2 regions of the Delftia sp. WY8 genome follow, and region 2 is predicted to be linked to the other one. Evidence: predicted binding sites of a transcription regulator. Region 2 holds the regulator's gene; the other holds the start of a gene.
The links. Region 2 encodes FNR, which switches genes on or off when oxygen is low (the NO sensors DNR and NnrR bind a similar motif). Its sites were predicted from a motif close to TTGATNNNNATCAA; they were not measured.
Positions count from the first base shown of each region.

Region 1: dsrO (sulfate reduction electron transfer complex DsrMKJOP subunit DsrO) is a predicted target of FNR. The motif match lies at 11,356-11,369, and genes of this name have one in related genera.

Region 1 covers NZ_CP049795.1:6,374,224-6,389,092, reverse strand. The annotation lists gene G4D77_RS29200 (hypothetical protein) at 1-393, shown strand, start outside; gene G4D77_RS29195 (class I SAM-dependent methyltransferase) at 522-1,409, shown strand; gene G4D77_RS29190 (nitroreductase family protein) at 1,477-2,124, opposite strand; gene fur (ferric iron uptake transcriptional regulator) at 2,121-2,624, opposite strand; gene G4D77_RS29180 (DUF2325 domain-containing protein) at 2,621-3,241, opposite strand; gene G4D77_RS29175 (c-type cytochrome) at 3,545-4,576, opposite strand; gene G4D77_RS29170 (c-type cytochrome) at 4,594-5,355, opposite strand; gene G4D77_RS29165 (ATP-binding protein) at 5,513-7,054, opposite strand; gene G4D77_RS29160 (response regulator) at 7,051-7,713, opposite strand; gene G4D77_RS29155 (hypothetical protein) at 8,153-8,335, shown strand; gene G4D77_RS29150 (TlpA family protein disulfide reductase) at 8,529-9,485, shown strand; gene dsbG (thiol:disulfide interchange protein DsbG) at 9,482-10,288, shown strand; gene G4D77_RS29140 (DsrE family protein) at 10,300-10,701, shown strand; gene G4D77_RS29135 (hypothetical protein) at 10,686-11,150, opposite strand; gene dsrO (sulfate reduction electron transfer complex DsrMKJOP subunit DsrO) at 11,484-12,335, shown strand; gene nrfD (NrfD/PsrC family molybdoenzyme membrane anchor subunit) at 12,352-13,395, shown strand; gene G4D77_RS29120 (tetrathionate reductase subunit A) at 13,474-14,869, shown strand, end outside.
Region 2 covers NZ_CP049795.1:1,068,845-1,083,713, forward strand. The annotation lists gene G4D77_RS04780 (ABC transporter ATP-binding protein) at 1-275, opposite strand, end outside; gene G4D77_RS04785 (FecCD family ABC transporter permease) at 272-1,255, opposite strand; gene G4D77_RS04790 (ABC transporter substrate-binding protein) at 1,297-2,187, opposite strand; gene G4D77_RS04795 (bifunctional adenosylcobinamide kinase/adenosylcobinamide-phosphate guanylyltransferase) at 2,184-2,777, opposite strand; gene G4D77_RS04800 (cobyrinic acid a,c-diamide synthase CobB) at 2,777-4,174, opposite strand; gene G4D77_RS04805 (hypothetical protein) at 4,430-4,639, shown strand; gene G4D77_RS04810 (cell division protein ZapA) at 4,672-5,073, shown strand; gene G4D77_RS04815 (sulfite exporter TauE/SafE family protein) at 5,465-6,283, shown strand; gene G4D77_RS04820 (bifunctional diguanylate cyclase/phosphodiesterase) at 6,247-8,733, opposite strand; gene G4D77_RS04825 (cyclic di-GMP phosphodiesterase) at 8,730-9,974, opposite strand; gene G4D77_RS04830 (sulfite exporter TauE/SafE family protein) at 10,148-10,873, opposite strand; gene hemN (oxygen-independent coproporphyrinogen III oxidase) at 10,879-12,261, opposite strand; gene fnr (fumarate/nitrate reduction transcriptional regulator Fnr) at 12,423-13,142, shown strand; gene G4D77_RS04845 (hypothetical protein) at 13,224-13,511, opposite strand; gene G4D77_RS04850 (FixH family protein) at 13,693-14,007, opposite strand; gene ccoG (cytochrome c oxidase accessory protein CcoG) at 14,065-14,869, opposite strand, start outside.

The DNA of each region.
Region 1 (14,869 bases), 1.4 Mb from region 2:
GCGCATGGCGTGGATGGCGATTCGGGGCTGCGCATCGTCGAGGCGCTGGGCATTCTGGCCTCGGGCGTGGTCGCGCTGCAGATCGCCCAGACCATCACCGAAGAGGAGGTCATACGCGAGGCCCATATCAGCGGCCCCACGCGCGTGCGCCGGTTTCTCTCGCGCTTTCTGGTGGTGCTGGTCGTGGCCCTGGCCGTCGAAGCCCTGGTCGCTGCCTTCAAGACGCAGGAAGAGCCGGCCCACCTGCTCTATCCCGCCGCCCTGGTCAGCGCCGTGGGTGTCCTGCTGCTGGGCTGGGGTGCCTTCATCCACCTCAACCGCTCCGCCGAGGAGCTGGAGCCCGAGGCCATGGAACAGGCCAAGGGCGAGGACCACAAGGTGAACAAGGATTGATGGCAGGCAGCTTCCCTTCGGGTTGCCTGCATTCGTGCGAACAGGCCCTAATATGGGTATCAGCCCTTGAAGCAATTCATGGAAGGTGGATGCCGCCCGCCCCGGCCGGCAACGCACAGGAGCCCGCCATGCCCGAATCTCTTGCCCCGACGGCCGCAACGGCCTTGCCCGACGCGCAGCCCTCCTCGCCACGCCAGGAAAAACTGTCCGATGTCAGCGAGACCTTGCGCATTCCACTGGCCGCCCGCGCCCTGGGCGAGCGGCTGTTTCCCGGCATGGCCGTCAGTGACGCCCACGCCTTGGACACCCTGACCCAGCTGGGCGACGACGGCAGCCGGTGGCTGCAGGACCGGCAGAGCATTTACGGCGTGCTGGCGCGCACGCACTGCTTTCGCGCGCTGGCGCAGGACTTCTTGCAGCGCCAGCCGCAGGGCCATGTGGTGAACCTGGGCTGCGGCCTCAGCGACTATTTCCAATGGCTGGACAACGGGCAGATGCACATGACGGATGCCGACCTGGGACCGGTGACCGCGCTGCGCAGGCAGCTGCTGCCCCGGCAATCGGAGCGCCAGGAGATCCGCGAATTCGACCTGGCCGATGCCGACTGGTGGCAGCGGCTGGGACTGCCGGCCGACAGGTCCGGGCCTGCGGTGTTCATGATGGCCGAGGGCGTTTCCATGTACCTGCAGCCAGAGCAGATGCAGGCGCTGTGGACCACGTTTGCGCAACGCAGCCCGCCGGGCTCGGAGCTGGTGTTCGACGCCATGTGCTGGCTGGCGGCCGGGCGCGCAAGCCAGCACCCTTCGGTCCGGCTCACCCAGGCCCAGTTCCATTGGGGCCTGCGCCGCGAGGCCGATCTGGCGCAAGCCCATCCCCGCCTGCAGCTGGTGGCCACGCACCAGGTGATGGAAGGCTACGGCCCGCCCTACTCGCTGGTGGGGCCGGCATTCCGCTGGACCTTTGGCGTGCACTTCTATGCCATCTACCAGCTGAAGTCGGTCGAGACGGCGGCTTAGGCCGATTGCGCAGCCGCAACGAAAGATGCCCGGTCAAGCCGGGCATCTTTGCTTCAAGGAACCAGGATCAGCCTGCGTCGTCCGCGCTGGCGGACAGGGCCAGGGCCAGGCCTTGCACCAGGTCTTGCCCGGGCTGCCATTCGCGCACAAAGCGGTTGCGCGGCGGCCGCAGGGCTTCGCGGCCGGCCGAGACGGGCGTGCCCACATACAGCAGGCCGACGAGCCGGTCATGGGGCTCGAATCCCAGGGCCTCGCGCACGCGCGCATCGTGGCTGTTGGCGCCGCTGGCCCAGAAGCCGCCAAAGCCCAGGATGTGCAGGGCGTTGAGCATGTTCATGGCGGCAGCGCCACCGGCCAGCAGTTGCTCGCTCTCTGGCACCTTGTGCTCGGGCTGCAGGTGCACGCCCAGCGCAATGATCAGCGGGGCGGACAAGGCCTTGGCGCGGAATCGCTCGGCGTCGGCCTGCGGGTCGCGCGCCCTGGCGGCCTGCGCGAACACCTCGCCCAGCGCATGGCGCGCATCGCCCTGCACCAGCACGAAGCGCCAGGGCCGCAGCTGCCCGTGGTCGGGGGCGCGCAGTGCAGCATCGATGACGGTGTCGATCACGTCTGCGCCCGGCGCCGGCTCCTGCAGCGGCCAGCGTGACTGGCGCGACATCAGCAGGTCCAGCGCGGCGCGCTGCTCGGGGGTCAGGGATCTGTCGTTGGTGCTCATTCGTTGTCCTGCAGCGCAGGCTGCCTTGCCTGCTCGGGCTGTGCCGGTGATTCAGGTGGCAGCTGCGAGCACGCGCCGCAATGGCCGTACAGGGCCAGGCGGTGGTCGGCAAGGCGGTAGCCGTGGGCCTGGGCCACCTGGTGCTGCAGCGCCTCGATGTGGTCGTTGCTGAATTCATCCACGCGTCCGCACTGCAGGCAGATCAGGTGGTCATGGTGCGGCCCCTCATTGAGCTCGAACACCGCCTTGCCGCTTTCAAAGGTCTGGCGCAGCAGCAGGCCTGCAGCCTCCAGCTGCGACAGCACGCGGTAGACGGTGGCCAGGCCCACCTCGGCGCGCCGCTCGGCCAGCAGGCGGAACACGTCCTCGGCATGAAGGTGGCGCGATGCGCTCTGCCTGAAGATATCCAGCACCTGCATGCGCGGCAGCGTGGCCTTCAGGCCGACGCTGCGCAGTTCGGGTTCGCCACCCGGGCTCAGGGGCATCTTGCTGCGTGTCATGCGGTGGTGTCTCCGTGTGTCAGTGTCATGGCGGGGTTGTCGCCGCCTTCGGCACCCCGGTGTATGCGGACGATGCGCAGCGCATCGGGCTGCTCCACCAGCACGCAGGTCTTGCCCGTGCGCTGGCAATGGTCCTGCACGCGCCAGTACTCGCCGTGGCTCAGGCAGCCGGTCTGGCAGATCACCAGATCGGCCTCGCGCAGGCTGGCCTCGAAGGCCTCGGCGTCCTGCTCGGGCTTCCGCGCATGCGCGCCCGCTGCAGGCACGGCGGGCTGCGCCAGGGGCGCGGCCGATTGGCGCTGCCAGCGTGCGCGCTCGCGCAACAGGTCCTGCACGCGCACCAGCAGCGACTCCACGCGCCGCGCCAGCGTGACGCGGCGCGAGAGGCCGGGAATGGCCTTCTCCAGCGCCTCGCGCTCCTCGCGCGCCCACAGCAGCTGGGTTTCCTTGGCCATCAAGGCCGCGCGCTGGCGGATCACCAGCCTTTGCAGCCTCTCTATTTCCTGGGCTTGAAGGCACAGCAGCTCGCTGCTGCGCAATTGGGCGTGGCCGTAGCCACGCAGCAGCACCTGGTGCTCGTGCGCCAGCTGCTGAATGTCGTCCAAGGTCTGGGTCATGGTTTCCTCGGCAAACCTGAGCATCGCGCGGCGGTCGCGCGAAGGCCTTTGCGCATGGCCCTGTGCGGCACGGGCCTGGCTTGCCGGCAAGGCGGTGTGCTGCGGTGCAAGCCGGATGCGCTGGCAAATCAGTGAGAATGATTCTTATTAAATCATGAAATGCCGGCCGTCAAACCGATGACCGTACGCCGTCTGGTGCAAAGGCCGCACCGGCGCAGATGCGCTTGCAGCGCGGCCGTCAGCGCCCTGCCATGCACGGCAACGCAGGCCTGCGCCCGGCCTGCCGTTGCCTGTCCGATCCGCTCAAAGACCCTTGAGCAGCCGGCCGTTGACCTCGGTGCCGTACAGCGAGAACGGGGTGTCGTGGAACTGCTTGCGCGTGTCGGCCACGTTGCCGGTGAAGCGCGGGTCCTGGGGGCGCTCCATGCTGTTGATGTAGGTGGCCACGTCCCAGGCTTCCTGGTCGTCCAGCGTGGGGTTGCCGTAGGGCATGTTGCCCTTGATGAAGCTGGCAGCCTTGTCCACCTCATGCGTGCCCGCGCCCCAGTTGTAGGACTGCTTGCCCCACAGCGGCGGAAACACGGTCACGCCGCCCGCTTCCTGGCCCTGGCCCTGCGCGCCGTGGCACAGCGCGCACTTGGCCTCGTAGACCTTGGCGCCGCGCTCGAAGCTGGGCTCCTGCGCGGCCTTGCCCACCTTGGTGAAGCCCGCACCCGGCAGCTTCTCGCCCGTGGGCGCCTTCTGGGCCATCCAGTAGGCGTAGGCCTCCAGCGCCACGAGGATGTCGTGCCCGTCGTCGGGGGCCTTGCCGTTCATGCTGTACATGAAGCAGCCGCGCACGCGCTCGGCGAAGGTGTCCACGTGGTTGGTCTTCTTGCGGTAGGCCGGGTACAGCGGGTAGGCACCCCACATGGGTGCGGCGCCCTTGAGCCGGCCTGCGTCCAGGTGGCAGTTCACGCAGTTGAGGGTGTTGCCCGAAAAGCCCACGGCGTTGGCCGGCGTGCGCAGGAAGATGGCCTCGCCGCGGCGAATCCACTCACCCATGGGCGTGTCGGGGATGTCGCGGGCGCCGGGGGGTGTGAAGGCGCCGCCGTCGGCAGCCACTTTCACGGCCTGGGAAGCGACCTGGGCATTCGCATTTGCATCGGCCCTGGCAGCGGTGGCAGCCGCAGCGGGGACCGCGCCCACGCGGCCCGGCGCAGGTGGCATGTCTGGCTGGCTGATGTACATGCCATAGGCGAGCGCGCCCGCCAGGCCGGCGAACAGGCAGGCGACGACGACGTACTCGGCGGTATTGGAGTTTTGAGAGGCGCGGGTGGGTTGTGTGTCGGACATGTTCGGCTCCCGGTCCATCAGGGTTTGGCTGGCGCGGAGGCCGTGGCTGCGGTGCTGGTGCTGGGGCTGGTGCCATGCAGGCGGGCGTAGTAGGCCGCCACGGCCTGGATGTCCGCGGGCGTGAGCTTTTGCGCGACCTTGCCCATGAGGCCCAGCGGGCCGGCCTCGCGCTGGCCCTTGTTCCAGGCGGCGACCTGGCTTTGCATGTAGTCGGCCGTCAGGTGGCCGATGGCCGGGAAATCTGCGCCCACGCCCACGCCGCCAGGGCCGTGGCATTGGGCACAGGCGGGAATGCCGTCCGCCCAGCGTCCGCGCTCGACCAGCCAGGCGCCGTCATCGTCCTTGCCCTTGGGCAGCGGGCCGCGCACGGGCTGGATGGGCAGCGGCAGGCTGGCGTAATAGGCGGCCACATCGGCGCGGTCCTGGGCCGACAGGGCCTTGGCCATGGGCGCCATCACGGGGGCCTGGCGGCTGCCGTCGGCCAGGTGCTGGAGCTGGCGCGCCAGATAGCCGGCGTGCTGGCCGGCCAGGGCCGGAAAGCCCGCCATGCCCTCGCCCTTGGCGCCGTGGCAGGTGGCACATGCCGCCGCACCCTGGGGCGTGCCCGACTGGGCGATTTTCTGGCCGGCTGCTGCACTGCCTTGCACCGCAGCTGTGGGCGCTGCTGCGGGCGCTGCTGCCTTGGGCTCGGCGTCTTGCGCCCAGGCGCTGCCCATCAGCATGCAGATGCCGATGGCGATGCACGACCGGGACAGGGTCTGTTTGTTCATGCGGATCATCGTGGGAAGAGGCATTTGCCCTGCCATGCGTCCGCGCCACGCACCCAGGAGCGCACGGCTGCGGCGGACAGGATCGAATAGGGATACCGGCCGCCGCCCCGCAAGGCGCAATGCCCGCAGGGCTGGCCAGCCAGGCCCGCACGATACGGAACCGAGATTAAGCCGGCGTTAATGGGCCAGGGTCCGGGGCCTGCGCGCCCGGGCCGTCCGCCAGCGGCAGGTACAGGCGCGCGACCAGGCCGCTGGCCTGGCCTTCCTCGGGCCGCCACAGGCTGCGCGGCTGCAGCAGCAGGCAGCCGCCTGCGCATTCAGCGATGCGCTGCACGATGGGCAGTCCCAGGCCGCTGCCATGCTCCTGGGGACGCTTGCGCCAGAAGCGGCGCGTGGCCTCTTCGCATTCCTCGGCGCTGAGCCCCGGGCCGTGGTCGGCCACGGTGAACTCCACATAGCCTGTGCCCGGCTGCTGCGTCTTGCCCGGCATGGCGCCAATGGGGCGCACGGCCAGTTCCACGGGATGCTGCGGCGCATGGCGCAGGGCGTTTTCCAGCAGATTGCGCAGGGCCGAGACCAGCAGGGGCTCGGAGATGGCCAGCGGCCAGTCCTGCACGGGCTGGCCGTTGTCCAGCCATGTGCGCAGCGCGGGCGCTGGGGCCTGGGCGCTCACGGCATTCACAGCCAGTTGCCAGGCCTTGTCCAGCGCCTGCAGCGCATCGGCAGGCGCATCGCCGCAGGCCAGCACGGAGGCAGCGCCAGGTTCATGCTGCTCCAGCCGCGCCAGCAGCAGCAACTGCTCCAGCGTGTGCTGCAGGTGCTCCACGCCCTCGCCCGCCTGGGCCAGCGAATCGCGGGCCATGGAGCCGGGCGGCGCGGCCAGAAGGCCGGCAGGCATGCCGGGCGCCGCCAGCGCCATCTGCGCCACCTGCACATGGGTCTTGATGGCGGTGAGCGGCGTGCGCAGCTCATGGGCGGCGTCGTCGCTCCAGCGGCGCTCGCGGTCTATGGCCGCGCGCACGCGGTGCAGCAGCTGGTTGAGCGTGCCCACCAGCGGCGCCAGTTCGCGCGTCTGCAGGCCCTGGGCCACGGGCGAGTCGTCGCCGGGCGGGCGGCGCGCCAGTTCGCGCCGCAGGGCCTCCAGCGGCCTGAGGCCCTGGGTCACGGCCCACCACATCAGCCCCATGCTGGCCAGCAGCGCCAGCACGAAGGGCAGGACGATGGTGTAGGCAAAGCCGTGGATCAGGCCCTCGCGCACATCGATGCGGTCGGCCGTGGCGATGCGCACGCCGTGGTCCTCCAGCACATAGGTGCGCCAGGGCTTGCCCCCCTTGATGATGGTCGAGAAGCCCAGCGGCATGCTCTGCGGGAACACGGGACTGCCCTCGGTCTTGGCCAGTACCTGCGGCAGGGCCGATTCGGGCCGCACGGGCTGGACCTCGCCGCGCACCAGGCTGACCTCGCAGGCCACGCCGTCGCGCGCGATCACGTTGAGCATGGGGCTCCAGTCCTGCGGCAGCTCCCGGGCAGGCCGGAACTGGTGGACGATGCCGGCCACCATGCGCGCCGAGGCGATCAGCCGGTCATCCAGCACGGTGCGCAGCTCGTTGCGCATGTCCGAGAACATCCAGGCCGCCACCCCGCCCCACAGCGTGCACAGCGCCAGGCACAGACATGCCAGCAGGCGCACGCGCAGGCTGCGCATCATGGGTGCAGGCCCAGGCGATAGCCCTCGCCGCGCACCGTCTCCACCAGTTCATGGCCCAGCTTGCGGCGCAGGTGGTGCACATGCACGTTGACGGCATTGCTCTCCACATCCTGGCTGTAGCCGTAGAGGCTGTCGCGCAGTTGCTCGGTGCTCAGAATGCGGCCCGGCGACTGCAGCAGCGCGCGCAGCAGCGACCACTCGCGGCGCGACAGCTCCACCGTGCGGCCCTGGCGCTGGATGTGGCCTGCAGCGGGGTTGATGCGCACCTCGCCCAGCTCGATCCAGTCCACGCTGCGGCCGGCCGCGCGGCGCAGCAGCGCATGCAGGCGCGCCGCCAGTTCGTGCAGGTCAAAGGGCTTGACCAGGTAATCGTCGGCGCCGGTCTGCAGGCCTTCGATGCGCTGTGACACGGCATCGCGCGCCGTCAGCACCAGCACGGGCACCTGCAGGCCCTGGCCGCGCCAGCGCGCCAGCAGCGAGAGGCCATCCTCGTCGGGCAGGCCCAGGTCCAGCACGCAGGCATCGAAATGCGAGGAACGGATGGCCGCATCCGCCTGCCCGGCCGAGGCCACGGTATCCACGCCAAAGCCCTGCAGCTGCAGGCCGGCTCGCACGCCGCTGGCCACCAGCGCGTTGTCTTCCACCAAGAGAACATGCATGTTGTTGTCCGCAGGGCCTGGCGCCAGGCCCCGCCGTCTGTATCCAAGTCGGGAACGAAAAGCGACTGAGCATCGCAGATTTGTAGCGAGGTGTACGCCAGCATGCCGAATCTCGCAGGCACGCGTACAAGAATGCGGCCAGGCGTTGGCGCGACGTTCGGGCCGCCAGCTCGCTTTGCAGCCATGTGCCCATGGGACTTTCAGGGACTGAGAGCAAAACGCAATTCTTGGGTTCTTCAGAAAATAATTGGCTATTCAAAAATCTGAAAAAACGCAGGACCAGTCCTATGGCAACTAAGAAAAATCCTGGAAGATTTCAGAATCCTCCCGGCGATTTACTGCAGTAGATCTTGCAATCACCAATGCACAATTCAACCCTTGCCTCCCAAGGGGCTGCATAGCTCTCGCCCCCATATCCCGCTGAATGGAAAGAAATGCAATGAATGAACTTCAAATAGGGCTTGCCGTCGTGGGCGCCCTGATCCTCTTCGCCATCATGCTCACTTTCAAATACAAGATGGTGCGACCCTGCATGCCATCGGAAAACAGGTTGGCTTTCAAAATTTCCATCTTCATTGTGATTTTTTCCGGCGTATTTGCAGCACTCTGGAATAAGTTCTGACCCTCGATCGATGAGATGGATTTTCTTGCGAGCGCAAGAGGGGCGCTGCCGCCCGGCAAGCCAGGTGAGGCCATGAGGCCGTTAACCCCCCGTTAATTCCCCGCTGCCAGCATCCACGACCTGTCAGCCTGCATGGCTGAAACTCCCTTCCATGCCTCTCCGGTCATCCCCTCTTCTTTCATCCTTCCAGCCCTTGCTTGCCAGCCTGCTGCTGGCGCCTTCGCCTGTTCTTGCCGGAGCGGCCGAGCCTGGCGGGCCGTCAGCGCTATCGGCGCTGGGCGCCTGGCTGCACCTGCCTGCCAGCCTGGCGCTGGGGCCGCTGGTCCTGCCGATGGGCGTGGTGGTGGCCATGCTGGCCTGGCTGCTGGCGCAGTGGCTGGCGCGCAGGAATGAAAGGCGCACGGGCCAGGCCGTGGATGCGCTGCTGTGGCAAAGCACCCTGGCCGGCCTGCTGGCGGCGCGCCTGGCCTATGTCGCGCAGTGGTGGACCGAGGTCGCGCCGGCCCCCTGGGATTGGAGCGGAATGCCGGCCTTCGCAGGCCGCATCATCGATATCCGCGACGGGGGATGGAACCTGTGGGCCGGCCTGCTGGCCGCGCTGCTGTACATGCTGTGGCGCAGCCGCCGCTCCCCGGTGCTGCGCCGCGCCACAGGGCTGGCGCTGGGCGCGGGGGCGGCCCTGCTGGCGCTGGGCAGCCTGCTGCAGGCGCTGCCGTCCGCAGATGCACCGGCCCTGCCGGCCTTCACCCTGGTCAACGGACAGGCGCAGCCGGTCTCGCTGCAGCAGTTGCAGCAGGCCGACGGCAAGCCCATGGTGATCAACCTCTGGGCCACCTGGTGCCCGCCCTGCCGGCGCGAGATGCCGGTGCTGGCCCAGGCCCAGCAGCAGCGGCCCGATGTACGTTTCATCTGGATCAACCAGGGCGAGCCTGCCGAGACCGTGATGGGCTATTTGCAGCGCGAGCAGGCGACGGCCCCGCTGCCGCTGGCCCAGGTGCTGTTCGACCCGCAGCAGCAGGCCGGCCGGCACTGGCGCCAACGGGGCCTGCCTTCCACCTATTTCTATGGCGCCGACGGCCGGCTGTGCGGCATGCGCATGGGCGAGCTGTCGCGCGCCAGCCTGGCCCAGCATCTGAAGGAATGTTCATGAGCGCTTCCCCCCTGTTCCCCCTGCCTGCACTGGCAGGAGCCCTGGCCCTGTCGGCAGCCTTGGCCCTGCCGGCTGCGGCGTCCGAGCTGCCATCGGAGGATTTCCTGGCCCAGCAGGGACTGACCCTGGTGGGACCGCTGCCGGCCGTGGGCGGACTCAAGGCCTGGGCCGCCTACCGCGACCGCCAGCCCGTGCCCATCTACCGCATGCCTGACGGCAAGCACTGGGTGCTGGGCACGGTGATCGACGCCCAGGGCCGCGACGTGAACGCCCAGGCCCTGCAGGCCGCCGTGCAAAAGCCCATGGGCGAGCAACTGTGGGGCGATGTGCAGCGCGCCCAGTCCATACCGGATGGCCGCGCCGACGCGCCGCGCACGGTCTATGTGTTCACCGACCCCAACTGCCCCTATTGCAACCAGCTGTGGAACGATGCCCGGCCCTGGGTGGAGAGCGGCCAGGTGCAGTTGCGCCACATTCTGGTGGGCATCCTCAAGCCCAGCAGCGAGGGCAAGGCCGCCGCCTTGCTGACCGCGCGCCAGCCCGAGCAGGCCCTGGCCGAGCACGCACGCGCCTATGCCAAGGCCGGCCGCGCCAGCGCAGAAGGCGCGGGCGCCACGCCGCTGGCCCCGGTGCCGCAGGCCACGCGGCAGGTGCTGGCCAACCATGCCTCGCTGATGTCCACCTGGGGGCTGCGTGCCACGCCGGCCCTGGTCTGGAAGGATGACAAAGGAGTGGTGCAGGTACGCACCGGCCTGCCGCCGGGCCTGCTGGAAGAGGTCATGGGGCCGCGTGGCAGGAAATGACGGGGACGACCATGAGCACAAGCCGTTCTCCCGCCGCTTCCACCTCCTCCAACGACTGGAGCGACCTGTTCCCCGCCCGGCCGGATGCGCCGCCGCTGCGCATCGTGCTGCATGCGCCCACACCGGGCGCCCTGGCCCGTGCACGCAGCAATCTGGCCAACCTGCGCCAGGACCGGCCCGGTGCCGAAGTCCGCATCGTCATCAACGGCCCGGCCGTCGAGGCGCTGCTGGACGCCGCGCCGGGCACGCCGCAGCATCTGGATGCTGCCGCCCTGGCCCATGCGCTGGTCTGCCCGAACACGCTCAGGAAGCTGGGCCGCGAGGCGCCTGCCGGCATGCGCGTGCTGCCGCAGGGCGGCATCGAGTCACTGGCCCTGCTGCAGCAGTCGGCCTGGTGCTACGTGCGCTGCTGAGCGGCCTGCGCCAGCGAGGCCAGGCAGCGCGCCTGCCATTGGTATTCAGGCTCGAACGATTCACGGTCCGTGACGGCGCCGTGGCCGCCCTCGCCATAGACCATGGCGTAGGCCGCATAGTCGGCCGCCTGCAGCGCCCGGCCCGCCAGCCCATGGGCCGTGGCATAGGTGGCGGACACGGCGGCATGGCCGCAGCCGTCGAGGGAGCGCGATCCCTGGTGGTGGTTGGCCAGGCTGGCCGCCTCGCGGGCCAGGCGGTCCAGCTCCTGCCTGTCGATCTGGCCATCCAGGTAGCGGCGAAGGCCTTGCGCGCAGCGGATGACGTCCGGGTCTTCCAGCAGGTGCGCGATGCGGTCCACGCAGGCCTGTGTGAATTGCAGCCTCAGGTGCTCGCCGGCTTCGGCGGCAAGGTCCAGTTCCGAAGCAAGGCTGTTCAGGGCATGGTTCATGGAGAACTCCTTGGCAGTGGCGACACAAGCAGCGTAGACCGGGGCCGCGCGCGGAAACAAGAGGGTGATTTCCGATACGCGCCCTGCATTCCCGAGGAATGCAGTCACCCTGTTAACCCCGTCTTAATCCCTGCGCCACACGCTATGGACTGCCTTGGGTGCCTGTCCATGGCAGGCAGTCGGTGGCGCTTTGCAAGCCCATTGCTTGACTCACATCAAGCCGCCAATGCCCTGAATTTCATATATTAAATTCAATATAAAAAGCATATTTTTAATGCTTTATTGAGTTTGAGCGACCACCCTCCGTGGCCGCAGGACGATGAAAGACAGGCCATGCCAAAAACATCCCGAGCCGGCAGCGGCTGCAACGACTGCAGCTGCAAGCCCTCCTCCCAGGACATCCCCGCCCGCACCGCCGCCCATGCACAGCCCGCCGCAGGCAAGCGCGGCTTCCTGAAGGACCTGCTGGCCGCCGCCATGGCGGCCGTGGCCCTGCCCGTGGCGGCGGCGGCGGCCGCGCCCGGCACCCCGGGTTTTCAACCGCCGCGCCGTCCCGGCGAGGCCGGCAGGCGCTACGGCATGCTGGTGGATCTGCGCCGCTGCATAGGCTGCCAGGCCTGCACGGTGAGCTGCTCCATGGAGAACCTGCCACCGCTGGGCCAGTTCCGCACCACGGTGCTGCAGTACGAGGTGCAGCACGCGGGCAACGAGGACCTGCCGCCGGCCATGCTCAACCTGCCGCGCCTGTGCAACCACTGCGACAACCCGCCCTGCGTGCCGGTCTGCCCGGTGCAGGCCACCTTCCAGCGCAGCGACGGCATCGTGCTGGTGGACAACGAGCGCTGCGTGGGCTGCGGCTACTGCGTGCAGGCCTGCCCCTATGACGCACGCTTCATCAACCACGAGACGCAGACCGCCGACAAGTGCACCTTCTGCGAGCACCGCCTGGAAGCCGGACTGCTGCCGGCCTGCGTGGAAAGCTGCGTGGGCGGCGCCCGCGTGATCGGCGACCTCAACGACGAGGGCAGCGAGATCCGCCAGCGCATGCGCGAGCACGCCAAGGACCTCAAGGTGCTCAAGCCCGCCATGGGCACGGACCCGCATGTGTACTACCTGGGATTGCCCGACGCCTTCGTCGACGGCGTGGACGGGCAGGCCAGCGTGCGGCTGGTCACTTCCCACTGAACGCAAGGAGCACCCCATGCACATCGTCGAACTCCTGACCCCCGCCTACGAATCGGCCTGGCTGCCCTGGGCCGTGCAGTACTTCTTCCTGGCCGGCATTGCCACGGGCGCCGCCCTGCTGGCCGCCGCCTGCGCCTGGGCGCCGCGCGCCAGCGCCATGGCGCGCCTGCTGCCGGCCGCCGTGCTGGTGCTGGCCGTCAGCGCCATCGCGGCGCCCGTGTCGCTGCTGGCCGACCTGCACCAGCCTGCGCGCTTCTGGCATTTCTATGCGCACTTCACGCCGTGGTCGTGGATGTCGGTGGGCGCCCTGCTGCTGCCGGTCTTCGTGGGACTGGCGCTGGCCTTCGTGCTGGCCTGGTGGCTGGGCCGGCCGCAGTGGCTGCGCTGGCTGGCGCCGCTGCTGGCCGTGTCGGCACTGACCATCACCGCCTATACCGGCGCCGAGCTGATGGCCGTGCGCTCGCGCCCGCTGTGGAACACGCTGTGGGTGCCGCTGAACCTGGCACTCACGGGCTGGCTGGCCACGGTGGGCTGCATGCTGGTGACGGCGCGCTTTCTGCCCGCCCGCCACCGCCCCGATGCCGGCGCCCTGCAGGCCCTGCGCATCCTGGGCCTGGCGCTGGCGCTGTGCCTGCTGGCCATGGTGGCGGTCTGGGCCGTTGCCGGCTGGCTGGGCCAGGGCCGCTCCTTCCAGGCGGCGCTGCAGCTGTGGCAGCAGTTTCCGGTCTGGCGCCTGAGCATGCTGGGCTCGGCCGTGGCCGGTGCCGCCTTGCTGTGGGCCCTGGTCCGGGGTGGGCAGCGCATGGCCTGCCCGCGCTACACGCTGGCCCTGGGGCTGGGCCTGGCCGCCGCGGCCTGGGCCTTCCGCTGGGCGCTGTTCATGGGCGTGCAAGGCGTGCCCAAGTACGGCGCGGGCCTGTACATCTACCACATGCCGCTGGGCGGCGACGGCCTGCTGGGCATGCTGGGCGTGGCCGGCCTGTGCATTGCACTGGTGACGCTGGCCACCTGGGCGCTGGAGCTGTTTCCCGCGCGTTCGGCCACGGCCCGCGCCCTCTGACACCGCCGCCCTGACGACCCCTCACCCATTCACGGAGCGCGGCCCGCCACCGGCCGGCCGCGCCAAAGAAAGCCTTTCATGACCGACAAGAAGAAACTCCCCCAAGCTCCCGAAGATTCCCTGGATGCCGAGGCCGCCCGCCGCCGCCTGCTGCTGCGCGGTGGCCTCACCGCCGGTGGGCTGGCCGCCTTTGCGGCCGGCTACGGCGAGACGCTGGCGCGCGGCGCCAAGGGCCTGGTCGCAGGCACTTCGGGCACGCCCACGGCCAGCGCCACGCGCGGCAATTCGCTGACGCCGGAGTTCCGCATCGACCCGGCCACGGGCGCGCTCACCACACAGCCCGGCCAGGTGGTCAGCCCCTCCAGCTGCCTGGGCTGCTGGACGCAGTGCGGCGTGCGCGTGCGTGTCGATACCGCCAGCAACCGCATCCTGCGCGTGGCAGGCAACCCCTACCACCCGCTGGCCACCACGCGCCCGGCCGCCATGGAAGAACCCGTGCGCGAGGTCTACGCCAAACTGGGCAAGGAGCTGGGCCTGGAGGGCCGGGCCACGGCCTGCGCGCGCGGCTCGTCCATGCTGGAGCACCAGAGTGCGCCGCACCGCGTGCTCACCCCGCTCAAGCGCGTGGGCCCGCGCGGCAGCGGCCGCTGGCAGAGCATTTCCTTCGAGCAGCTGGTGCAGGAAGTCTGCGAGGGCGGCGATCTGTTCGGCGAAGGCCAGGTCGAGGGCCTGCGCGCCATCTGGGACACCAGGACGCCGCTGGACGCCGACAACCCCGAGTTCGGCCCGAGCTCCAACCAGTTGCTGGTGACCGACGCCTCCAACGAAGGCCGCGCCCAGCTGCTGCGCCGCTTTGCAGGGCCGTCCTTCGGCACCGTGAACGTCAGCAACCACGGCGCCTACTGCGGCCAGAGTTTTCGCGTGGGTGCGGCAGCGGCCCTGGGCGACCTGCCCGGCATGCCGCACGGCAAGCCGGACTGGAGCCATGCCAGCTTCGGCCTGTTCATCGGCGCGGCACCCGCGCAGTCCGGCAACCCCTTCCAGCGCCAGGGCCGCGAACTGGCCGAGGCCCGCTCGCGCGAGGACAACCGTTTCCGCTACGTGGTGGTCTCGCCCGTGCTGCCGACCTCGTCCAGCCTGGCTGCGGGCAGCGGCAACCGCTGGCTGGCCGTCAAGCCGGCCAGCGACCTGGCCCTGGCCATGGCGCTGATCCGCGTCATCCTGGACGAGGCGCGCCATGACACGGGCTTTCTCGCCCAGCCCGGCCCGGCCGCCATGCAGGCAGCGGGCGAGGCGTCCTGGAGCAATGCCACGCACCTGCTGGTCAACGAGCCCGGCCACCCGCGCCATGGCAGCTTTCTGCGCGGCGCCGACCTGGGCTGGGCCCTGCCCGCGCCAGCCGAAGACGGCAAGCCGGCCCAGGATGTGTTCGTGGTGCAGCGTGCCGATGGCAGCCTGGCGCCGCACACCCAGG
Region 2 (14,869 bases):
ACGGGCTGGTTCTGGCCCAGCCAGGCGAGCGAGCAGGCCCGTTCGCGCGCACTCCATTGCCGCAGCGGGCGGCCCAGGAGCTCCACCTCGCCTTGCACGCCAGCGCCGGATTCCATGCCTGCAAGGGCGCGCAGCAGCGTGGATTTGCCTGCGCCATTGGGGCCGACGATGGCGGTCCAGCGGCCGGCGGGCAGGGCCAGGCTCAGGCCGCCCAGGACCTGTCGATCGCCCAGGCGAACCTTCAGGGCGCGCGCTTGCAGGGCGGGGGCCGTCATGCGCCCTCCCCGCCGCGCAGGGCGTGGCGGCGGTGCATGAGCCACAGCAGGTAGCTGCCGCCCAGCAAGGCCGTGAGCGCGCCCACGGGCAGCTCCTGCGGGGCGATGAGCCAGCGCGCCAGCAGGTCGGCGGCCAGCAGCAGCACGGCGCCCATGCCCGCGCTGAGCACCAGCAGCCAGCGGTGCATGGACCGCACCATGGAGCGCACCAGATGCGGCGCGGCCAGGCCGACGAAGGCGATGAGCCCGGTCTGCGCCACGGCCGTGCCCGTGGCCAGCGCCAGCAGCAAGATGAGCACCATGCGCAGCGGCGCCAGCGGCAGGCCCAGGCTGTGGGCCGTGGCCTCGCCCAGGGACAGGCCGTCGAGCACGCGGCCCAGGCACCAGGCGCCCATGGCGGTGGCCAGCAGCACGGCCAGCATCAGCGCGCAGGCGCCCCAGCCGATGAAGGAGGTGCTGCCCAGCATGAAGGCCTGCATGGCCTGCATGATGTCCGGGTTCATCAGCAGCACCAGCGATGCGGCCGCTCCCAGCACCACCCCCACCACCACACCGGCCAGCAGCAGGCGCATGGTGTTGTGCACGCCCTGGGCCAGCACCAGGGTCAGCAGCACGGCCAGGGCTGCGCCCGCAAAGGCCGCGCCCGTGACACCCAGGCGCGCCAGGCCCGCGAGTGCAAAGGGCGAGGCGCCCAGCGCCGCCATGCTCAGCGCCACGCCCAGCGAGGCGCCCGAGGCGCTGCCCAGCAGATAGGGATCGGCCAGCGGATTGCGGAACACGCCCTGGGCAATGGCCCCGGCCAGCCCCAGCAGGCCGCCGGCCAGCCAGGCGCCCGCCGTGCGCGGCAGCCGGATCTCGGTGACGATCTGCCAGGACAGCGGATCGCTGCGCGCGGCCCACACGCTTTCCCAGCCCGTGCTGCCCACGCCCGCACCCAGCAGCATGAGCAGGGCGCTCACGGCCAGCAGGGCCAGCGCCATCCAAGGCGCCGCCAGGCCGCTGTGGTGCCTGCGGGCCTGCCTCACCGTGCGGCCCTGTTCAGGCAGCGCGCCATCAGCGCGGCGCCCTCGGCCATGCGTGGTCCGGCGCGCACCAGCACGTCCAGCTCGGCCGGTTCAAAGCGGCAGACGCGCCCGGCCTGCATGGCGCGCATGCGGCCCCAGCCCGGATAGGGCTCGCCCGAAGTGCCCAGGCTGCGGTCGCCGCCCAGGATGAAGTCCGGGTCGGCGCGCACCACGAATTCAGGGTTGATGCGCGGGAACGGCCCCAGCTGCGCGCCCACGATGTTGCGCATGCCCAGGCGCGCCAGGGTCTCGCCGATGAACGAGGACTCGCCTGCGGCAAAGGGGCCGCGGTTGACCTCGAAATACACGGTCTGCCCGCGCAGCGCGGGGGCCATGCTGCGCTCCACCTTCTGCATGCGCGCCTCGATGGCGGCCCAGACCCGGTCGGCACCCTGCTCGGGCGGCAGGTCCAGCAACTGGCCCACGGTGCGCAGCACGGCCTGCGCATCGGCATGGGTGCGCGGCTCCAGCGCCACGACCTTGAGGCCCAAGGCCTGCAGCCGCGCCACCGAGCGCGATGCCATGGACACCAGCACCAGATCGGGCTTGAGCGCGACGATGGCCTCAATGTTGGGATCGATTCCGCCGCCCACCACAGGCAGGGTCTTCACATGGGCCGGCCAGTTCGAATAGCGGTCCACGCCGACCAGGCGCTGGCAGCCGCCCAGCGCGCACACGGTCTCGGTCAGCGAGGGCAGCAGGCTGACGATGCGCTGCGGCGGCGCGGGCAGCTCCACCTGGACACCCCGCCCGTCGGTGACCTGGATGGCCGCCCGCGCCGCAGGCTGGGCCAACGCCAGGCACAGGGCCAGGCCCGGCCCCGCGAAGGCAAGACGCCATGGCCTCACGGCTGCGGGCCCTTGAGCGCCAACGGCAGGCCGGCGCACATCAGCGTGACGGTTTCGCAGCTTTGCGCCGCGCGCTGGTTGAGCACGCCCAGCGCATCGACGAAGGCCCTCACCTGCGATCCCAGCGGGATCACGCCCAGGCCGATCTCGTTGCCGACCAGGATCACCGGACCGGGCGCGCCCTGCAAGGCGTCAAGAAAGGCCGCACATTGGCCCGACCATCCACGCGTCAGTTCCTCGGAAGGCTGGGCCGGCATCATCCAGTTGGTCAGCCACAGCGTCAGGCAGTCCACCACCAGCAGGCGCTGCGGCGTGCTGTGCCGCGCAAGCATGGCGGCCAGGTCCAGGGGCTCCTCAAGCGTGGCCATGCCGGGCACGCGCTCGGCGCGGTCGCGCCGGTGGCGGGCGATGCGCTCGCGCATTTCGTCGTCCCAGGGCTGGCCGGTGGCGATCAGCGCGGCCTCGCGGTCCGGTGCGCCATCGAGCCAGGCGCGCGCCAGCAATTCGGCGCGGCGCGACTTGCCGCTTTTCTGGCCGCCCACAATGAGCTGGCTGCGGGGAAGCGAAACGGTGGAGATGGGCTCGGTCATCACGCGGTCCCCGGATGAATGTCGGCGCCCAGCAGCGCGGCCACGGCACGCGGCTGCGAGGCAAACCAGGCATGGAAATAGCTGGCATGCACGCTGCCGTGGCGGTACAGCGCCTCGCCCCGGTCGGGATGGGCGTCCTGTCCCGGACGGCTGCTGCGCCCGGCCTCGGTCATGGAAGTCTCCAGCCGGCTGTAGTGAAAGGTGTGGCCGCGCAGCAGGCCCCAGGGCGTGGGCAGTTGCAGCATGCCCAGTCCCGCCAGGCGCGGCTGCATGCAGGCATGGCCGGGCAACAGGCCCCAGAGGTCCGTGGTCCGGCCCGCGGTGTCGGTCAGTCGCTCGCACAGCGCCAGCATACCGCCGCACTCAGCCCAGACCGGGCGGCCGGCAGCCACGTGGCCGGCGATGTCGCCGCGCAGCGCGGCATTGGCGGCCAGAGCATCCAGGTGCAGCTCGGGATAGCCGCCGGGCAGCCACAGCGCATCGCAATCCGGCAGGCGCTCGCCGGCCAGCGGCGAGAAAAACGCCAGCCGCGCGCCCATGGCACGCAGGCAGTCGAGGTTGGCCGCATAGATGAAGCTGAAGGCCGCATCGCGCGCCACGGCCACGGTGCGGCCCGCCAGCCAGGGCTGCACCTGCTCGGTGCGTTCGGCAGGCAGCTCAAAATCCACGGACCAGTCCTGCCAGCTGGCGCCCTGCCCCGGCCCGGCCTGCCAGGGCAACTGGCCCAGCGGCGTGGCCTGCAGCGCGTCGGCGGCCACGTCCAGGCGCACCAGCGCATCGTCCAGTTCATGTGCGGCGACCAGGCCCAGGTGTCTTTCGGGCAGCAGCGAGGCGGCGCCTTTGCCCTGCACGCGCGCCAGCGCGCCCAGCCACAGCGAGGGATCGCGCAGGCCGGCACGCAGCAGATCGGCATGGTGGGCGCTGCCCACGCGGTTGGCCAGCAGGCCGGCCCAGCGCAGGCCCGGCCGATAGTGCTGCAGGCCATGGGCCAGCGCGCCAAAGGTGCCGGCCATGCCCGAGGCGTCGATGACGGCCAGTACCGGCAGGCCCAGCCGCTCGGCCACATCGGCCGCGCAGGGCGTGCCGTCGAACAGCCCCATGACGCCTTCCACCAGGATGAGATCGGCCTCGCAGGCGGCTGCGTGCAGGCGTGCAAGCATGTCGGACTCGCCCGTCATCCACAGGTCTACGCTGTGCACGGGCGCGCCGCTGGCCAGTTCATGCCAGTGCGGATCCAGGAAGTCGGGGCCGCACTTGAACACGCGCACGCGCCGGCCCTGGCGCGCATGCAGCCGCGCCAGCGCAGCCGTCAGCGTGGTCTTGCCCTGGCCCGAAGCCGTGGAAGTGATCAGCAGCGCCGGGCAGCGTGCCCCGCCCTGGCCAAGGTCAATGTTCATGTGTTCGCTCCGCGCGGCGCATTGTAGTGCGCGCCCGCACCGCGGCCGCAACCAATGCTTACGCAATACATCCCGCCGAAGCAGACGAGTCCTACAGATGGCGCTACGATTTTGTGAGACAGTCTGGCGCTCGCTCTCCAATACCCGAGCAAGGCGCTGACGTCAAGCCGTGTACGCCTGCCTGTTACCAGGTTTCCTCGGATACTTCCACGGAATGTGCTCACTTCGTTCGCACGTCCTACAATCTCAGCGTCTATGACCTCCCAGACTTCCCTCGACCACATTGCAGAGCGCGTGGAGCGCCTGCTGGTTCGCCACGAGGAACTGCAACGCACCAATGCGCTGCTCGCCGAGCAGGTGGCGGCCCTGACCCAGGAGCGTGATTCGCTGCGCTCGCGGCTCAACGCCGCCCGGGCCCGCGTCGATGCCCTGATCGAGCGCCTGCCCTCCAACCAGGGGGCCTGACCCCTTCGCAACCGCCGACGCCCCGAACGCCCATGAAGCAGATCGAAGTGCAAATCCTGCAGCAAAGCTATGTGCTGACCTGCCCCGATGGCCAGGAAGAGCGTCTGCTCGAAGCCGTGCGCCGTGTGGACACGGCCATGACCCGCATCCGCGACAGCGGCAAGGTCCGCTCCCGCGAGCGCGTGGCCGTGCTGTCCGCGCTGAACATGGCCTTCGACGTGCTGGACCGCGAAGCCCAGGAAAGCGCCATGGCCACGGCCCAGGCCGAGATGCAGTCCCTGCATGACGAAGCCGCTTCCCAGCACAACGCCCCATCCCAGCCGCCCGAGCCCAGCCCCGAGGAGCTGGCCGAGCGTGCGCGCCAGCAGGCCCTTGCCGAGCAACTGGTGCTGCGCCTGGACCAGGCCCTGGAGGGCGATGCGCGGCTGATCTGAGCCTGGGCCGCCGCTGCCTTTCCTTGCCCCGCACGACAGCCTCTTCGGAGGCTGTTTTCATTGCATCGCCCATGTCAATGAAAAGCCCATGCCGTTCAAAGAACTTGATCGCGGGCCTGATCAACGGCCTTAGAATGGAGGCGTCTGCAAACCCGCCGGGCTTTATAGTTCCTTGGACCAATGCTCTATGAGCCCGGGCTTGGTACATTGCCATTCGAGCGTGATCGTCTCGCGTCAGATGAACCCAACGTCTGGCTGCCCTTGCCCCCCTGAACCCCGGTTCAGGATGACGGCCCGGTGGTCTTTGCAGACACCTGATTCCAACCCGGCGCACCTCCACGGTGCGCCGGGTTTTTTGTTGCCCGCCCCCTCACTACCGATCTGCCGCCGCATGCCTGATCTGCTGTTTCTCGAACTGGCCCTGCTGGGCCTGTGCTCCGGTTTCCTGGCCGGCCTGCTGGGAGTGGGCGGCGGCATGGTGCTTGTGCCGTTTCTGACCTACTTTCTCGACAAGCGCGGGGTCGGCCCGGACCTGTCCGTGAAGATGGCGATCGCCACGGCCATGGCCACCATCGTGTTCACCTCGATCTCCAGCCTGCGCGCCCACCACGGTCGCGGCGCCGTGCGCTGGGACATCGTGCGCAGCCTGGCGCCGGGCATCATCACGGGCGGTCTGCTGGCCAGCCTGGGAGTCTTCGCACTGCTGCGTGGCAAGTACCTGGCGCTGTTCTTTGGCGTGTTCATCGGCTACATGGCGCTGCGCATGCTGCGCAGCAACAGCCAGCCCACGGCCACGCGCGCCCTGCCGGGGCCGCTGGGGCTGTACGGCGCGGGTACGGGCCTGGGCTTCATCTCGGGGCTGGTGGGGGCAGGCGGGGCCTTCATCAGCGTGCCCTTCATGATGCGCTGCTCGGTGCCCATGCACATGGCCGTGGGCACCAGCGCGGCGCTGGGCTTTCCGATTGCCGTGGTGAATGCGGCAGGCCTGATCTTCACAGGCGCGGGTGACGCGGGGCGCCCCGAATACTCGCTGGGCTACCTGTGGCTGCCGGCCCTGCTGGCACTGGCCTGCTGCAGCGTGCTGACCGCACCGCTGGGCGCGCGGGCCGCGCACCGGCTGCCCGTGGCCCAGCTCAAGCGGATCTTCGCCACGCTGCTGTTCGGCCTGGCCGCCTACATGCTCTGGAAGGGCTTGAGCGCGGGCAGCTGAGCGCTTGCCACCTGGGCCATTCTCTGCCGGTAGGCGATGGCGCCAATGCCGGCGCGCTGGGCCTGCAGGCATTCGCCGAATTGCTCGCGCGGCAGGCCCGGCGCGCACAGAAAGCCCTGGAAATAGTGGCCCTGCATGCGGTGGATGGCCGTCAGCTGCTCGTGCGTTTCCACGCCCTCGGCCACGATCTCCACGCCCAGCGCCAGACCCAGGCTGATGATGGCGCCGACGATGGCCTGGTCGCCCTCGTCGCTGGGCAGGCCGCGCACGAAGCTCTGGTCGATCTTGATCTTGGAGATGGGCAGCTTCTTCAGATAGGCCAGGTTGGAGTAGCCGGTGCCGAAGTCGTCGATGACCATGCCCACGCCCAGATCGGCGATCTGGCATACGCGCAGCGCCATGTCCTGTGCATCCTGCAGCAGGATGCTTTCGGTCAGCTCCAGCTCCAGCAGATGGGGTTCCAGGCCGTAGCGGCGCAGCAGCTCGGTCACGCGCTCGACAAAGCCCGACTGGCGAAATTCCAGCGCCGAGACGTTGACCGACACCTTGATCGGCATGCCCTGCTTCTGCCAGCGCGCAGCCTCCTGCACCGCCTGCTCCATGACCCAGGCGCCCAGCGTGACGATGTAGCCCGACTCCTCGGCCAGCGGGATGAAGACACCGGGCGAGACCACGCCGAATTCGGGGTCGGTCCAGCGCAGCAGCGCCTCGGCCGCGACGATGCGGTCGCTGTCGATGTGCACCTGGGGCTGGAAGTACACGGCCATGCGGCCATGCTCCAGCGCCTGGCGCATGGCATGCTCCAGCTTCATGCGCGACAGCAGGCCCGCGCTCATTTGCGGCTGGTAGAAGCTGAAATGGCCCCGGCCCCGCTCCTTGACGCGGTACATGGCCGTGTCGGCCTGGCGGATCAGCTCGTCCAGCGTGAGGCCGTCGGCCGGGTACTGGGCCACGCCGATGCTGCACTGCACGGAAAAACCCAGGCCGTCGAGCAGGAAGGGCCGCTCCATCTCCTGCAGGATGCGCCTGGCCACCGCTGCAGCCAGCTCGGCGTTGCAGCCGTGCAGGTAGAGCACGAACTCGTCGCCGCCCAGGCGGCACAGGATGTCTACCGGCCGCATGCAGTCGCTCAGGCGCTGCGCGACCAGCTTGAGCACTCGGTCGCCGAACTGGTGGCCCAGCGAGTCGTTGATGATCTTGAAGCGGTCCAGGTCGATGAACAGGATGCTGAACACCGTGCCGCCTGCGCGTGCGGCCTCGATGGCCGCATCCACGCGCTCCGTGAGATTGAGCCGGTTGGGCAGGCCGGTGAGCGCGTCGCTGTAGGCCAGCTGTTCGATGCGCTGCTGTGCCACGCGCTGCTGGGTGAGGTCGCGCATGAAGCCGATGCTCTGCACCACGTCGCCCTGCGCATTGCGCAGCGGAACCCAGGACAGGCGCACGGCGCAGCGCGCACCGCCGGCCTGGCGCAGCCACAGGTCGCCCTCCCAGAAGCCGCCTTGATGCCACTGTATGCGGGCCAGGTCGCCCAGCGTGTCGGATGGGTCTTCGGCGGCTTCGAACAGCGATTCCACCGTGCGGCCCTGCACGGGCATGCCGCCCAGCAAGCGTTCGCAGGCCGGGTTGGTACGTGCCACGTCCATGTGGCCATCGGCGATGAAGATGCCGTCCAGGCTGGACTCGAAGACCCGCGCAGCCAGCTCCAGGCCCGCCTGGGTCTGGGCCTCGGCCGTGATGTCGCGGAAGGAGAAAATGCGCCCCATGGGCAGGCCCCGGCGCAGCTGGGGCACGGCGCGGCGCTCCAGGATGCGGCCGTCGCGCAGGTCCAGTACGTCGGACGCTTCCATCAGGGGCTGGGCCGACAGCAGCTTCAACTGCTGCGCGTAGGACTCGGCATCGCGCACCTGGCCGGCCAGGTGATCAAGGATGGCCGCGTCGTTGCGGCGCACCAGCAACGCCTCGGGAATTCCCCAGAGCGTGGCGAATCGGTGGTTGAAGGCGCGGATGCGGCCATCGGGATCGCACACCAGGATGGCGTCGGCCGCCGACTCCAGCGTGGCGCGCAACTCGCCCAGCAGGCTTTCGAATTCGGCCTCGTGCAGCGCCTGCTCGCGCCTGTCCAGCATGCTGACCAGGAGCACCTCGCCGTCGAGCGCGCGCACGCGCATCTCCACGGGCGCCAGCTGGCCGTCGGCACGGCGCACCTCGGAAATGAACTGGGCGCCGGCCTGCCAGTTGAAAGGGTCGCTCCAGAACGCCTGCTGCTGCGGCGTGGCGGCCAGCACCTGCACGGGCAATCCCACGGCGGCATCGGTCTCATAGCCGGTGACGGATTCGCTGGCGGCGTTGGCGCGCAGCACCTTCAGGCTGCGGGCATCGATCAGCCACAGCGCCTCCTGCAGTGCATCGAGCAGGCGGGGCCAGGCGCGGTTGAGCGCTTGCTTGTTCAAGACGCCACCTTCGGCGGATCCAATTCCACCGCCCGTTCAAAGTAATAGCAGACACGCCGGCGCGGCGACAGATAGTCCAGCGCGTCGCGCGGCAACTGCGCAGGAGCCACGCCCCGGCGTATGCCCAGCGCGGGAAACAGCTCCAGCGCCAGCACGGGCGCCTGGGCGGCCGGCACGCTGGCGTCATGGACCATCACCGAAGGCTTGAGCGGCCGTGATGCATTGACGGACATGACCATGGCATGGCGCCCATCGGTCAGCTCCACCACCGAGCCCGGCGGGAACACGCCCATCATGCGGATGAAGCCATTGAGCACGGGCGCGGCGAACTTGTCGCGCAGCCGGCTGAACAGCATGGACAGCGCCTCGTGCGGCGTGTGCGGCGTCTGCGCATCGCCGGGATTGCACAGGCGGTCATAGGTGTTGACCAGGGCCAGGATCTGGCCCGTGAGCTCCATGTCCTCGGCCACCAGGCTCAGCGGGAATCCCGTGCCGTCGGCCCATTCATGGTGCTGTGCGATGGCGGTGGTGACCTGGGCCGACAGGCCCATGCGCATGGCGATGGCGACCGATTCACCCACATGGCGCTCGTAGCGGTCGCGCAGCGCGTCGGGCACGGAAGACTCCAGGGCCAGGCCGTGCATGCCTTCGGCGCCGGCCACCGGCTTGCCGGCATCGTGCAGCAGCGCCGCCAGGCCCAGGTCGCGCAGCAGCGCAGCCTCCAGGCCCAGGGCGCGGCCCAGCAGCAGGCCGAGCACGGTCACGTTGACGGCATGCACGCTCTGGTTGCTGCCCACGCCATCGGACAGGAGGTGAATCGCCACGTCCTGCGGGCCGGCCAGTTCGGCCAGGCAGCCGTCGACCAGGGCTTCGGTGGGCATGCGCGCCTGCTCGGGCGCGCTGGCAAGGGTGGTTTCGATGGCCACATAGCCACGCTCCACCTTCTGAAAGCGCGCATTGCAGTCCTCCAGCCGGCCGCGCCAGTTGGGCACGGACAGCAGCAGCGGCGCTGCGGGTGAGGGTTCCTCGGCGGGCTCGGCTGCAGCGGCCGCCACAGCGGGCAGCGGCTGCGGCGGCGGAGTGCGCACCTCGGCCGGCCAGGCGTCGCTTTTGTGCGGAACGCAGCGCACCGCCTCCAGGCCCAGGGATTTCAGGGTCTGGATCTGTGCGCTGGAGGTGATCTTGAAGCTGCTGACCGGAAAGGGATGGTTCAGCCATCCAACATCGAGCTGGACAAACATGCCCGGACGGAGGTCTCGGATATCGATGAGGACGGAATGGTTCACGCGCGGCAACGGCCCCGAGGCTGAAGGAATCGGCAAATGTAAGCCGATGATTCGGGCATTATCTCCAGTTCTGAGGGCCTTGCAGGCAATCCGCGACCCTCAGGACCAAGTCTGTCCCCCGCTGTTGTTCATCGGCACCAGAGACTGGGCTTGTAGATCAGGTCCATCCACAGCGCCCACACGGCCACGCCCACCAGCATCAGGCCGGCCAGCCGCGTGCCCCATTCGGCACGCAGGCCGTTCAGGCGCTGGCGGCCCAGCCGCCACAGCCAGGGGCCGGCCACCAGCCACAGCCCGCTGCCCACGCCAAAGGCCGCCATGGCCGATGCGCCCTGCAAGGGGCCACCGCTGAGCGCGGCGACCAGCACGGCCGAATACAGCAGTCCGCAGGGCATAAGCGCCCAGGCATAGCCCGCCGCCAGCGTGCCGCCAGGGGCGGACACCCAGGGCTGCACGCGCCGCCAGGCGGCGCGGCCCGCAGACTCCAGCCAGGCGGGCTGGCGGGCCTGCACCATCATGGCCAGGCCCCAGGCCATCACGGCGACATGGGTCAGCGTCCAGAACGGCTGCAGCGCCGTGGTCTGGCTGGTGAGCCAGGACAGGCTTTCCATGGCCAGCGCCGAGGCAGCGCCCAGGCTGGCATAGCCGGCCAGCCGCCCGCCATGGAACAGCGCCGTGCGCAGCCACAGCCGGCTTTGCAGTCCATGGACGGCGACCACCTGCCCACCACCCTGTACCGTGCCCTGCCCCGCCCCGCCCGTGACCACGCCGCAGGGCGCGGCGCACATGGCAAGGCAATGGGGCCCGCCGACGAGCCCCATGATCAAAGCGGTCCAGAGCAGCGACAACAGCATGGGGCCTAGATGATCCTCGAAAACCGCGCCCGGTTTTTGTCGGCCTGCAGATATCGGTCAAACAGCATGGCCACGCCACGCACGAAGTACCAGCCCATGGGCGTGACCTGGAATCCCTCGTCGCTGATCTGCACCAGCCCCTTGGCCTGCAGGTCCTGAAGCGCCGCCAGCTCGGGGGCGAAGTACTCGCGAAAGCCCAGCAGCCAGGCCTGCTCCATGGGCTCGAACAGCACGGCGCCCTGGCACATGATGGCCATGATGACGGCGCGCCGCACCAGATCATCGCGCGACAGTGCCAGGCCGCGCACCACGGGCAGGTGGCCGGCGTCGATGGCGTCGTAGTACTCCTCCAGCGTCTTGGCGTTCTGGCTGTAGCTGGCCCCCACCTTGCCGATGGCCGACACGCCCAGCGCAATCAGGTCGCAGTCGGGCTGGGTGCTGTAGCCCTGGAAGTTGCGATGCAGCCGGCCCTGGCGCTTGGCCACGGCCAGCGCGTCCTCGGGCAAGGCGAAGTGGTCCATGCCGACGTAGACATAGCCGCCGTCCATGAAGGCCGCGATGGAGCGCGAGAGCATGGCCAGCTTGTCGGCGCCCTGGGGCAGGTCCTCGGCCGCGATGCGCCGCTGCGGCTTGAAGCGCTCGGGCAGGTGGGCATAGGCATAGAGCGCGATACGGTCGGGCCGCAGCGCATTGACCTGGGCCAGCGTGCGCTCGAAGGACTCGGGCGTCTGCTTGGGCAGGCCGTAGATCAGGTCCACGTTGATGGAGGCAAAGCCCAGCTGCCGTGCCGCTGCCACCAGCGCGAACACCTGCTCGGCCGGCTGCACGCGGTGCACGGCGATCTGCACCTGTTCGTCGAAGTCCTGCACGCCGAAGCTCAGGCGGTTGAAGCCCAGCTCCTTGAGCACGGCCAGGCGTTCGACGCTGACGGTGCGCGGATCGACCTCGATGGAGTATTCGCCGCCCGGCTCCAGCTTGAAATGCTCGCGCAGCAGGGCCATCAGCGTGCGCAGCTCATCGTCCGAGAAGAAGGTGGGCGTGCCGCCGCCCAGGTGCAACTGGCTGACGGCCTGGCCCTTGCCGCAATGGGCCGTGTGCAAGGCCATCTCGCGCGCCAGGTAGTCCAGGTAGACGGCAGCGCGATCGTGGTGGCGCGTCACGATCTTGTTGCAGGCGCAGTAGTAGCACAGCGACTCGCAGAACGGCACATGCACATACAGCGACAAAGGCATGGCTCGCGCTGCGGTACTCGATTTGCGGTGTTCAAGTGCCAGGATATAGTCTTCAGCACCGAAAGCCTCCACGAAACGATCGGCCGTGGGGAACGAGGTGTATCGGGGCCCCGGTACGTCGAAGCGACGCAGCAGCTCTGGGGTGACAGCGGTCATGGGTTTTTTCCTCTAATGTCGTCCACTGTGCCGCAGCCCATTGGCCGCGTCCTTGACTCATATCAAGAGTTGTTCGCGGCAGTGCTGCGACAATTTGATCCAACTCATCGCCATCCACGAGGTCACCGCCGGCGCACTGCTGCGCCGCTGATGTTTACTCCATGAACCTTCAGACCATCAAAGCATCCTGTTCCAATTGCAACCTGCGCGAGCTGTGCATGCCCATGGGCCTGGATGCCGAGCAGATGCAGCGCATCGACGACATCGTGGCCACGCGCCGCAAGGTCAAGCGCGGCGGCCTGCTGTTTCGCAACGGTGAGTCCTTCACCTCGCTGTACGCCATCCGCACGGGCTTCTTCAAGACCTGCGTGGCCACCGAGGACGGGCGCGACCAGGTCACGGGCTTTCAGATGGCCGGCGAGATCATCGGCCTGGATGGCATCGTCAACGACCACCACACCTGCGATGCGGTCGCGCTGGAAGACGCCGAGGTCTGCGTCATGCCCTTCGACAAGCTGGAGGACCTGTCGCGCGAGGTCACGGCCCTGCAAAACCATGTGCACAAGGTCATGAGCCGCGAGATCGTGCGCGAGCACGGCGTGATGCTGCTGCTGGGCAGCATGCGTGCCGAGGAGCGCCTGGCCGCCTTCGTGCTCAACCTGGTGCAGCGCCTGCACGCCCGGGGCTTTTCCAAGTCGGAACTGGTGCTGCGCATGACGCGCGAGGAAATCGGCAGCTACCTGGGCCTGAAGCTGGAGACGGTGAGCCGCACCTTCTCGAAGTTTGCCGAAGAAAACATCATCGAGGTGCGCCAGCGCCATCTGCGCATCCTGGACACGGACGCGCTCAAGCGCATCGTCAACAGCCAGCAGTGCCAGTGAGGCCGCAAGGCCCCGCCCCCCGGCAATGAACAAGGCCCGCGATCGCGGGCCTTGTTCATTGCCATTGCAGTGCACGCAGGTTCAATCGCGCCCCAGGCCCTGCATGGCCAGATTTGGGTCCGGCTCGGAGACCACGCCGTCGTTGAGATCGTGCGTGGAGCGTCCCAGCATGGTGGTCATGAGGCTGGACAGCATGGTCACGCCCCAGAAGGCGAAGAAGGCCAGCGTGTAGATTCCCTGCCGCGACCAGCCCAGGTCGCCGAGCCAGTGCAGCTCCAGCGGGTCCACGAAGGCGAATACCAGCATCTCCATCACGGCGGCGGCCAGAAAGGCCGGCCAGGCAATCCACATCCAGCGTTGGGCCAACATCAGCGATCTCCTTGAGCTGTCGAGGGGTGGCTTTCATTGTGCGCGCCGCCCGCGCACCGTGCCAAGCCCTGCGCACCCTGCACTGCCTGTAGGAAACCCTTGGCCCTCGCGCATGCTGGAGATGCCATCCACCATGCAAAAAGGCCGCGACTGCGGCCTTGTGCACGGCATTTTCCTGCGTTCAGCGGTCCGTGGGATGGTCCTGCGCGGGCGTGGCCGCGTGGTTGCGGCCGGTGACCGCGGGCGCCAGGCTCTTGGGCACTTCGCGCACGCCATCGGCACGCTCGTTGATGGTGATGCCATTGCGGTAATAGTCAGGATCGATCACGGGATCGGCGCCATTGATCGCAATGACGGCCGTGACCACGCCAGCCACCACGACGGCGGCCGGGCCGGCCACCACGAGCCAGACATGGGCGAACTTCCACCAGGGCTTGCCGGCGTCCGGATGCGAAGGGGCCGTGGCGGGCGCGGAGACTGCGGGACTGGAAGACATGGATAACCTCTTTCTTTCAAACAGCCGGCGCAGCCTGGGCGGCGCCGGCCAGACATATCACCGGGGCACCAGGAAGACGGCCTTTTCGGACGCGCGTCCCGCGCCTGAATGCACGGCATCGATATCGAAGAATACGGTGTGCGAGCCCGGCTCGGCGGAACCGTAGGGAATCTGCAGCCGCGCCGCAATGCCGCGCGTCTCGGCAGGGCCGACCTCTACCTCCTGCTCGGACGCCAGCTCCAGCCCGTCGAGGCCATGGGCGCTGATGCGGTAGCGCTGGGCCTGCTCGGTGGCATTCATGATCTGCAGGCGGTAGACATTTTCCAGCTTGCCGCCCGCGACGATGCGCGACAGCGATGCCCGGTCGCGTATCACGTCGACCTTGACCGACTGGCGCAGCGCCAGGCTCACGATCATGGCCATGCTCAGGCCGATCAGCACGGCCGAGTAGACCAGTACGCGCGGACGGAAGATGCGGCGCAGCACCTGGGCCCGCCGCCACATGCCGGCCATGGCGTTCTGCGTGGTCAGCCGGATGAGGCCGCGCGGATACTCCATCTTGTCCATGATGGAATTGCAGGCGTCTATGCACAGACCGCAGCCTATGCATTCGTACTGCAGGCCGTTGCGGATGTCGATGCCCACGGGGCAGACCTGCACGCACATCTTGCAGTCGATGCAGTCGCCCAGGCCCTGGGCCTTGTAGTCAACCTTCTTGGTGCGCGGCGCGCGCGGCTCGCCCCGGCCCGTGTCGTAGCTGACGATCATGGTGTCGCGGTCGAACATGGCGCTCTGAAAGCGCGCATAGGGGCACATGTACTTGCAGACCTGCTCGCGCATGTAGCCGGCGTTGCCATAGGTG